2 regions of the Nocardiopsis valliformis DSM 45023 genome follow, and region 1 is predicted to be linked to the other one. Evidence: riboswitches for the same ligand, from Rfam matches in the RefSeq annotation. Region 1 holds a riboswitch; the other holds the start of a gene.
What was found. A riboswitch is a leader RNA that binds a small molecule or an ion and turns the genes downstream of it on or off. The one in region 1 is predicted to bind thiamine pyrophosphate.
Positions count from the first base shown of each region.

Region 2: linked by a shared signal. The riboswitch ahead of thiD (bifunctional hydroxymethylpyrimidine kinase/phosphomethylpyrimidine kinase) and the one ahead of D457_RS0116180 (FAD-dependent oxidoreductase) in region 1 are both predicted to bind thiamine pyrophosphate.

Region 1 covers NZ_ANAZ01000014.1:210,383-215,716, reverse strand. Annotated here, with positions in the region: gene D457_RS0116205 (zinc-binding dehydrogenase) at 1-375, shown strand, start outside; gene D457_RS0116200 (ABC transporter permease) at 433-624, shown strand; gene D457_RS0116195 (thiolase family protein) at 735-1,904, shown strand; gene thiE (thiamine phosphate synthase) at 2,044-2,715, opposite strand; gene D457_RS0116185 (Rv2175c family DNA-binding protein) at 2,797-3,156, opposite strand; TPP riboswitch at 3,277-3,387, shown strand; gene D457_RS0116180 (FAD-dependent oxidoreductase) at 3,386-4,615, shown strand; gene thiS (sulfur carrier protein ThiS) at 4,633-4,845, shown strand; gene D457_RS0116170 (thiazole synthase) at 4,851-5,334, shown strand, end outside.
Region 2 covers NZ_ANAZ01000004.1:8,545-13,878, forward strand. Annotated here, with positions in the region: gene D457_RS0104740 (alanine/glycine:cation symporter family protein) at 1-1,282, shown strand, start outside; gene thiD (bifunctional hydroxymethylpyrimidine kinase/phosphomethylpyrimidine kinase) at 1,476-2,279, opposite strand; TPP riboswitch at 2,268-2,368, opposite strand; gene D457_RS0104750 (DUF368 domain-containing protein) at 2,448-3,374, opposite strand; gene D457_RS0104755 (acyl-CoA synthetase) at 3,717-5,334, opposite strand, start outside.

The sequences.
Region 1 (5,334 bases):
AAGCGGGTCACCGAGATCACCGGAAAGGGGGCGGACGTGGTGGTCGACGGTGCGGGAGGGGCCCTGGGCACCGCCGCCTTCGCCCTCACCGCCGACGGCGGCCGATTCGTCAGCTACGGGACCGCCAGCGGTGAGTTCGCCGAGGTCGACGAGGCGGAGGCCGAGCGCCGCGGGATCACCGCCCTGGGCCTGTTCGACCTGGACCCGCCGGACGGGGCGGGGCACAGGGACCTGGTCCGGCTGATCCTGGAGGAGGCCCGGGCCGGACACGTCCGGCCGCACGTGGGGCTGACCCTACCGCTGGAGCGTGCCGCCGAGGCGCACGCCGCCCTGGAGGGACGCCGGGTGCTGGGCAAGGTCCTACTCGTTCCCTGACCGGGCGGCCCGGGCCGCGACCCCGCCCAGGAGGAGTTCGCCTTCGTCGCGCTGTTCGTGCCCTACCCGTCCTCGGCCTTCGTCCCGGTGGAAGGGCTGCCGTCCTTCCTGCGGGGGCTCGCCGAGCACCAGCCGGTCACCCTGGCCATCGAGGCCCTGCGCGAACTCACCTCCGGGGCGCCCGTCGGCGACCAGGCCACCGTGCTGGCGCTCTGGCCGGGGGGCTCACCCTGGCCGCCCTGGCGCTGACTCCGTGGCTGTTCCACCGGGCCGGACGGCGCTGACCCGAATCCCGCTCTGGCCAATCTGACTATGGATATGTATAGTCAGCACGCACCAGCCAACCGGGGAGGGCAGTCATGATCGAAGCCGTCATCGTCGACGCGGTCCGCACACCCGTCGGGCGGGGCAAACCGAACGGGGCCCTGCACGACGTCAACTCCGTGGACCTGCTCGCGCACAGCCTGCGCGCGCTCGTGGACCGCACTGGGATCGACCCGGCTGTGATCGACGACGTCATCGGCGGGGTCGTCACCCAGGTCGGCGAGCAGGCCTTCAACATCACCCGCCGCGCCCTGCTCGCCGCCGGGTACCCCGAATCCGTGCCGGGCGTCAGCGTGGACCGCCAGTGCGGCAGCAGCCAGCAGTCACTGCACTTCGCCGCGCAGGGCGTGATGTCGGGCGCCTACGACGTGGTCGTGGCCGCCGGGGTGGAGTCCATGGGCCGGGTGCCGATGGGGGCCAACCTGACCGGCTCTGACGACCCCCTCGGCGAGGGCTTCCGCGCCCGCTACCCCGAAGGGTGGGTCGGCCAGGGGATCTCCGCCGAACTCATCGCCGCCAAGTGGGACCTGCCCCGCACCCGGCTGGACGAGTTCGCCCTGACCAGCCACGCCAGGGCCGCCGAGGCCACCAAACGAGGCGCCTTCGACACCCAGCTCACCCCGCTGGCCGGGCTCACCCGGGACGAGGGGATCCGCGAGGGCGGGGATCTGGGCACCCTGGCCCGACTGCACCCCGCCTACTACGACGAGGCCACCGGGCGCCGCTTCCCGCAGATCGACTGGAAGGTGACCGCGGCCAACGCCAGCCCTCTCAGCGACGGAAGCGCGGCCGTGCTCGTGATGAGCCGCAGCCGCGCCGAGGAGCTGGGGCTGACCCCGCTGGCCCGCTTCCACTCCTTCGCGGTGGCCGCCGACGACCCGCTGTACATGCTCACCGCCATCATCCCGGCCACCGAGAAACTGCTCGCCCGCGCGGGGCTGACCCTGGCCGACATCGACCTGTTCGAGGTCAACGAGGCCTTCTCCCCCGTGGTGCTGGCCTGGGCCGACGAGCTGGGCGCCGATCTGGGCCGGGTCAACGTCAACGGCGGCGCCATTGCGATCGGCCACCCGCTCGGTGCCAGCGGTGCCCGCCTGGCTACCACCCTCACCCACGGCCTGCACGAGCACGGCGGCCGCTTCGGGCTCCAGGTGATGTGTGAGGCGGGCGGACTGGCCAACGCCATGGTCGTCGAACGCCTCTGACCGGTCCCACCGCCCGGGCACGATGCCCGGGCCGCCCAGAACGTGCCGTCGCCCCGAGGGCGGCCTCCCGCAGGGGCCACGGCACACACAGCACGGCCCCGGAACCCCTTCTCGGGTTCCGGGGCCGTGGCAGTGTCGGTCAGGTGTTGTCGACGCGGGCGGTCAGCCGGGCCTTGAGCGCGTTGGCCGCCGCCCGGGGGTCCTCGGCCTCGGTGATCGCGCGCACCACGACCACCCGGGTGGCCCCGGCGCTCAGTACCCGGTCGATGTTGGTGAGGTCAATACCGCCGATCGCGAACCACGGCCGGTCGGTGTCCAGCGCAGCGGCGCGCTCCACCAGTTCGAGCCCGGCCGCCGGACGCCCCGGCTTGGTCGGGGTCGCCCAGGTCGGGCCCACGCAGAAGTAGTCGCTCCCGGGCTCCTCCGCGGAACGCGCGGCCGCCTCGGGGTCGTTGTTGGACCGGCCGATAACCGGATCGGCGCCGACGATGTCGCGGGCCATCGGCACCGGCAGGTCGCGCTGGCCCAGGTGCAGGACGTCGGCGCGCACCGCGCGGGCGATGTCGGCGCGGTCGTTGACCGCGAGCATGGCCCCGTAGCGCTCGCACGCCTCCCGCATGGTCTCGAGCGCGGCCAGCTCCTGGCGGGCCTCCAGGCCCTTGTCCCGGAGCTGGATGATGTCCACTCCCCCAGCCAGGGCGGCGTCCGCGAACTCCGCGAGATCACCGCGCTCGGTCCGGGCGTCGGTGCACAGGTACAGAAGGGATGTGTCCAGGCGCTTGCGCAGGCTGGTTCCGTGGCTGGTCCTCACACCATCCACCCTAGGCCCTGGAGCACCAGCGGCCTAGGGCAGTCTCCACGGCAAGTCGCTGGAACGCCGTGCTCCGTACGACTAGAAAGCCATACTCTGGGCCCGGCGGCGCACCTCGGTGCCCCGGTTCTCGCGCATGGCCTGGATCGGCGTGCCCGGCAGGGTGTCGTCCGGGGTGAACAGCCAGCGCAGGGCCTCCTCGGTGGAGAAACCGGCGTCGGTGAGCAGCACAATGGTGCCCGGCAGGCCCTTGACCAGGTCATCGCCGTCCAGGAAGGCAGCGGGGATGGAGAGCTCACCGGCGCGGACCACGCCCATCAGGCGGTTCTCACGGATGTAGGTCTTGATCCGGTTGGGGCTCACGCCCAGCGGCCTGGCCGCCTCGCGCAGGGTCAGCCATTCGCCGACGAGTTCGTCGAGTTCACGATCGCTTTGTGTCACCTCACCAATCTGCCACACCCTGCCGCTTCCCGGAGACCATCGGGCGGCGTGGGAGGCGTCCGTCTCGGAGATCCCCACCACTCCCCGCTGGACGTCCTCCCCTAGGATGGAGGCTGAACAGACACGTCCCGCGGGAGCCGGGTGGACCCGGCTGAGAGGGAGGCTCACCGCTTCCGACCGCACGAACCTGATCCGGGTCATGCCGGCGAAGGGAGTGGAATACGGCGCCATGCGCACCTTCGAAGTTCCTTCTCACGAACAGATTCGTCCTACCAATACCGTCGTGGTGATCGGCGGCGGAGTCATCGGGCGGGTCACCGCCTGGCGGGCCGCACAGCGCAGCCTGGCCGTCACCCTGGTCGAACCCGACCCGGTCACCGAGCCCTCCGACGCCCGCGCCTCCTCGACCGTCGCGGCTGGCATGCTCACCCCCGCCACCGAAGCGGTGTTCGGGGAGGAGGAGCTGATGGAGTTCGGCGTGCGCTCCGCACGCCTGTACGACGACTTCGTCACCGAACTCCAGGAAGCCAGCGGTGTCGACGTCGGCCACCGGCGCACCGGGACACTGCTGGTCGCCTTCGACCGCGACGACCTGGCGGTCCTGACCGACCTGCACGCCCTCCAACAGCGCCTGGGCATCGCCACCGAACGACTCACCAGCCGCGAGTGCCGACGCCTGGAGCCCACACTCGCCCCGGGTGTGCGCGGCGGGGTACTGGCCCCCGAGGACCACTCCGTGGACCCGCGCAGGCTGCTGCTGGCGCTGGCCCAGGCCGGTGAGCAGGCGGGGGTGCGCGAGATCGCCGGACACGCCGAGGAGGTCACCTCCCCCGGCCCCGACGGCGCCCGGCTGGGCGTGCGCCTGGCCGACCCGCCACCACCCTCAACGGACGCCTACGGCGCAGTACCTTTTATTCTCCCCGCCGATCAGGTCGTCCTGGCCGCGGGCTGCTGGGGCGACCGCGTCAAGGTACCCGAGCCGGTGGTGCCACCGCTGCGCCCGGTCAAGGGACAGCTGCTGCGCGCTCGGGTCCCGGCCGGGGAACCCTCGCTGGTCAACCGCACCGTACGCGGCCTGGTCCGCGGCTTCCCGGTGTACCTGGTGCCCCGGGGCGACGGCGAGGTGATCGTGGGCGCGACCCAGGAAGAGCTGGGCCACGACACCTCCCTGACCGTGGGCGGGCTCTGGCAGGTCCTTCGGGACGCGCGCGAACTCGTCCCGGGGGTGAGCGAGCTGGAGATCACCGAGACCTGTGTGGGGCTGCGGCCGGGCTCGCCCGACAACGAACCCCTGCTGGGGCCCACCCGGGTTCCCGGCCTGCACCTGGCCGCCGGGCACTTCCGGCACGGGGTGCTGCTCGCCCCGGTGACCGGCGAGGTCATGGCCGAGGCCCTGGTCACCGGCGCGCTTCCCCCGTACGCGCGCCGGTTCGCCGCCGACAGATGGACGTGGGAGTAGGAGACGTGGGAGAAGCAGTGGAACTGATCATCAACGGCCAGGCCCAAGAGACCGCGGCGGCCACGGTGGAGGCAGTCGTGCGCGACCTGACCTCGGCCGGGAACGGCGAGATCCGCGGCGGGATCGCGGTGGCCGTCAACGACGAGGTGGTGCCCCGCGCCGTGTGGGCGGACACCACGCTGGCCGCAGGCGACCGCGTGGACGTACTCACCGCAGTTCAGGGAGGCTGACAGCCATGTCCGAAACGACCATCACACGCACCACTGGCGACACACCGGCTTCCGGAAGCGCGGTACCCCTCGAGGACCCGCTGGTCATCGCTGGGGTCTCCTTCGGCTCGCGGCTGATCACCGGCACCGGCGGGGCACCCTCCCTGGAGGTCCTGGAGGAGGCCCTGCTGGCCTCGGAGACCGAACTCACCACCGTGGCGATGCGCAGGATCACCCCGGGCACTCAGGGTTCGGTGTGGGACGTCCTGGAGCGCAACGAGATCCGGCCGCTGCCCAACACCGCCGGTTGTTTCACCGCCACCGACGCCGTGCGCACCGCCCGGCTGGGGCGTGAGGCCCTGGGCACCGACTGGGTGAAGCTGGAGGTGGTCGCCGACGAGCACACCCTCTTGCCCGACCCCGTGGAGCTACTGGACGCCGCCGAGGCGCTCGTCGACGACGGTTTCACCGTCCTGCCCTACACCAACGACGACCCCGTGCTGGCGCGCC
Region 2 (5,334 bases), on a different contig from region 1:
CGCGCTGTGGCTGGCTCTGGTCCGCCGCAAGGAGGACCCGTCCGTCGAGGGCGACATCTCGCACTACCAGGCACTGAGCACCGCACTCGCGGCCACCGTCGGTGTCGGTAACATCGCGGGCGCCGCGCTGGCCATCGGTATCGGCGGCCCCGGTGCGCTGTTCTGGATGTGGGTCATCGGCATCTTCGGCATGGCCACCAAGTACAGCGAGGCCCTGCTGGGCGTGAAGTACCGCCGCACTGACGCCAAGGGCGAGCAGAGCGGCGGTCCGATGTACTACCTGAAGTACGGGATCAAGGGGGGCCTCGGGACCTTCCTCGGTGTCTCCTTCGCGATCTTCGGTGCCATCGCCGCCTTCGGTATCGGCAATGGCACCCAGGCCAACACCGTCGCTCAGCAGGTGAACAGTGTCACCGGCGTCGCCCCGTGGATCATCGGCCTGATCCTGATGGTGCTGGCCGGGGCCGTCATCCTCGGTGGCATCAAGAGCATCGGTCGGGTCACCTCGGCCCTGGTGCCGATCATGATCGTCGGTTACGTCAGCATCTGTCTGATCGTGCTCGCCGCCAACTGGGCCGCGCTGCTTCCCGCCTTCCAGCTGGTCTTCGCGTCCGCCTTCACCGGAACCTCGGCCACCGGCGGTTTCGTGGGCGCGGGTGTCATGCTCGCCATCCAGATGGGCTTCGCCCGAGGTATCTTCTCCAACGAGTCCGGCCTGGGCACCGGCGGTATCGCGGCCGCCGCGGCCAAGACCACCCAGCCGGTCCGTCAGGCCATGGTCTCGATGACCCAGACCTTCATCGACACCATCATCGTGGTCAGCATGACCTGCCTGGTCATCATCACCACCGGGGTGTGGCAGGTGGAGGAACCCGAGGACGGTTCGCTGCTCACCTCGCAGGCCATGACCGAGGGGTTGGGCGCGATCAGCCCCGGGCTCGGTACGGCCGGGGCCTACATCGTGGCGTTGTCCGTTGCGGTGTTCGCCTTCAGCACCCTGCTCGGCTGGGCCTACTACGGCGAGCGGTGTGTGGAGTTCCTGGGCGGCCGCACCTTCGTGCTGCCCTACCGGCTGGTGTTCATCGGCGTCATCTTCGTCGGCTCGGTGGCCACTCTGGACTCGGTCTGGCTGTTCAGCGACATCGCCAACGGTCTGATGGCTCTGCCGAACCTGATCGGCCTGATCCTGCTGGCTCCGATCATCTCCGCCGAGACCCGGAAGTTCTTCGCTCATCCGGACTGGCGGAACCCGGACGTCATGATGGACGACGTACGAGGTTAAGCCACACGTCTGTCCGTTCACGGGGTGGATGAGGAGGGGGACCGGCCGGTCGGGCCGGTCCCCTTTCTCTGCCCCTATCCCCGGTGATCTTGCTACCAGAAGCCCGGAGCCACTGGAACCCAAGGCGCCGAAATCGCCCCTGGTAGCAAGATCACGGCTGAAAGGGGTGTTGCGACAACCAGTTGAATCCGCCTTACCACCAAAGGTGGAAATGGTGAACAGGGCCCTGGCCGCCGCCCGCGTCGATGTCGTCCGCGCGGCGCAGGGCCTCGGTGAGGTAGGCCTTGGCGTCCGCCACCGCGGTGACCGTGTCCGGTCGCTGTGGGAGCAGAGCGGCGATCGATGAGGACAGGGTGCAGCCGGTGCCGTGGGTGTTGCGGGTGTCCACCCGCCCGGCGCGGAACTCCACCGGCTCCGACTCCCCGTCCACCAGCAGGTCCACGCTCTCCTCGCCCGGCAGGTGCCCGCCCTTCAACAGGACCCGGCGCGGGCCCAGTTCCAGGAGGCGTTCGGCCTGGTCGCGCATCTCCTTGAGGCTGGTGGCCTCGGCCGTGCCGAGCAGGTCGGCGGCCTCGGGCAGGTTCGGGGTGATCAGGTCCGCGCGCGGCACCAGCTCGGTGCGCAGGGCCTCAATCGCTGAGCTCTGTAGCAGCCGGTCGCCGCTCTTGGCCACCATCACCGGGTCCACGACCACGTTCGGCAGCTCGTAGCGGTCCACGGCGGCCGCGACCGCCTCGGTGACCTCGGAGGTGGACAGCATCCCCACCTTGACCGCGTGCACGGTCGCGTCGGTGAACAGGGTGTCCATCTGGTCGGTGACGAACGAGGCGGGAACCCCGTGCACCCCGGTGACCCCGCGGGTGGACTGGGCGGTCAACGCCGTCACCACGGTCATCCCGAAGACCCCGTGCGCGGAGAACGACTTCAGGTCGGCCTGGATGCCGGCGCCCCCGCTGGGGTCGCTGCCGGCGATGGACACGACGTTGTACGCGCTCATTGGCGTTCCTTCGCTAGTACGAACTAGGGCAGGTTCGACGGGTGTGCTCTCAGCCGGGAGAACTCTCTCCGGCACCCCGCGCCGCCGGGGCCTCACGGCCCCGGCCTCGGTGTTCGTTTGTGGTGTTTTCGACTGTAACGGACGGTCTTCCGGGTCGCAGCGTCCTCCCTAGACGGAGGTGCTGTGCGGCACGGCCGCGTCCTCGCTCTGGAGCCGCTTGCGTCGCTCCCACACGATCGCGGCGACGACGACGGCGAAGCCGACCACCATCAGGGTCACCGTCACCGGTACGTCGGTGGGCGCGAGGATTTCCCGCTCCTCGTTCTGCCAGGGCCACAGGGCACGCAGGGACCCCGCCATCAGTCCGGTGAGGACCACCAGGGTCATGTGGTGGAAGTTCTCCAGCAGGTACTGGAGGATCTTCACGAAGACGGCCAGGCCCGTGATCATGCCGAGGGCGAAGGTGCCCAGGTAGACGAAGTCCAGGCTCGCTACCGCGTCCTTGGTCGGCGTGTACAGGCCGACGGTCAGCAGGATGAAGGAACCCGACATGCCAGGCAGGACCAGGGCGCAGATGGCCACCGAGGCCACCAGGAAGACCACTGCCGGGTGGGTGGGCAGGTCGGCGCCGGGAAGGCCGGTGAGGAAGAAGGTCAGGGCGGCGAAGGCCAGGGCCAGCAGGTAGTGTCCCGCGCGCCAGGTGCGCCCCGCACCGGTGTAGGGGATCCACAGGCAGGCGAGTACGAGGCCGAAGAAGACGGCGTAGGCGTACTGGGTGTACTCCTCGACCAGCGGAGCGATGAGCAGGAGCGCCATCACCAGGGCCACGGCCATACCGATGAGCGCGGGGACCAGAACCGGCCAGTCCACCTGGCGGAACTGCTCCATGGCCCGGTCCTTGCCGCGACCCCGTGGTACGTCGGTGACGTAGCGCTTGATCCCGCTGACCACGTGGCCCGCGCCGCCGATGAGCTTGTCGTAGAGGCCGACGATCAGAGCGACCGTGCCGCCGCTGATACCGGGCAGCGCCTCGGAGGTGCCGACGGCCCCGCCGCGCACCGCGTTGAAGATGTAGGAGCCTACTGACTTGGCCATGTTGTCGGGCGCGGCCCCGGGGGAGCCCCGGGAGAGGGCGCCGTCCTCCGTCCTGATGGGGCCGCCGGTCCCGTTTCCACGGCTGGCCGGCGGTCAAAGGGGTGCTGTTGTGCGCGGGTCGCCAGGACGACCGTCATCCGGTCCGATGCCCGGGCCCGCGCCGATGTTCGCCGCCCGGGCCGCGTGGAGGGGGAGGAGAGCCGTCAGGCCCCGGGCCGGGCAGCGCCAAGTCTAGCGTCGCTCGACGAAGCTAAACGCGTTTGAGCACCCCAAAAAACAGGGTTTCGGTCAGGTATGGGTGGGTCAGGTCTTTGGTCCGAAAAAGAAACCCGGCCGGAGGCCTCAGCTTCGGACGGAACCGGACAGCGGGGAGGCCGGGGACCCCGGGGTCTCACCGGCCACCGACGCGGCCCACCGGTAGTCCTGTTTGCCCACAGCGGTGCGCCGCACCCGGTCCACGAAGTGCACGGTCCGGGGCACCTTGAACCCGGCCAGGCGGATCCGGCAGTGCGCCCGCAGCGCGTCCTCGTCTGGGGCGGCCTCCGGGGCCAGCGACACCAGCGCCGTCACCCGCTGGCCGAGCGTCTCGTCCGGCGAGGGCACCACGATCACGTCCTCGACCGACGGGTGGGCCTTGAGGACGGCCTCCACCTCCTCGGGGTACACCTTCTCCCCGGCGGTGTTGATCACCACGCTGCCCCGGCCGAGCAGCACGATCGAGCCGTCCGCGGCCCGCGTGCCGTAGTCGCCGGACAGCGCCCAGCGCCGCCCCTCGGGATCGGTGGGGAAGGTGCGCGCGGTGGCGATCGGGTCGTTGTAGTAGCCCAGCGGGATCCGCCCGGTGCGCGCGATCCGGCCGACCTCGGCCGAACCCGGCGGCAGCGGCCGCAGCGAGCCATCGAGCACGGAGATGCTGCCGCCCATGGTGAAGCTGCGCCGGTCGGCGGAGGGGGTGACGGGCTCCTCGGCGGCGCTGTCCTTCGCGTCCGGGGCGGTGGCCGAACCGCACACGCCCGTCTCCGAACCCCCGTAGGCGTCGGCCAGGGCGACGTCCTCGCGCCAGGCCCGCCACAGCCCGCGCACCGCCGGGGTGAGCGGGGTGCCGCCCGAGCGCACTGAGGTGAGTTCGGGGCACAGGTCGGGCTCGGTGAGCAGGTGCCGGGCCAACGGGCGCGCCATCGCATCACCCACCAGCTGCACCGCGTGCACACCCTCCCGGTGCACCAGTTCCAACACCCGGTCCGGGCGGAAACTGCGGTCCGTGGACAGCACGATGCGCTTGCCGCACAGCAGCATGCTCAGCGCGTTCCACTGCCCGGCCGCGTGCATCAGCGGGCCGAGCACCAGCATCCGCTGCGGGAAGCAGGCGGCGGCACGGTCGGCCACCTCCTGCGGGTTCCGGGCGCGCGGGGTGCCCGGGGCACGCCGCTCCACGGCGGCGCGGAAGATGTCCGCCTGACGCCACAGCACACCCTTCGGGTAGCCCGTGGTGCCGCCGGTGTAGAGCAGGTAGTGGTCCTCGCCGCTGGTCTCGGGGAGCCGCACCGGTTCCTCGACTCCGTCGGAGCCCAGACCATCCGTGTCCTGCGCAGCGAGCGCCTCTTCGTAGTCCGCACCGCCGAGCGAGGCGTCGCGCTCCGAACCATCCTCCAACAGCAGCACGTGCCGCAGCCGGGGCAGATCGGGCAGGACCGCCGTCACCGTCGTGGCCAGGGAGTCCTCGGCGATCAGGGCCACCGCGTGCGAGTCCGAGAGCACATGCCGCAGTTCGCCCGCCACGTACCGGTAGTTGACGTTCACCGGTACCGCGCCCGCGCGCAGCACACCCAGGAACGACTCCACCCACTCGGCGCGGTTGAACGACAGGATCGCCACGTTCTCACCGGGGCGCACACCGGCCGAGACCAGGTGCCGGGCCAGCCGGGTAGAACGGTCGTTCAGGGCGCGGTAGGTGAGCCGC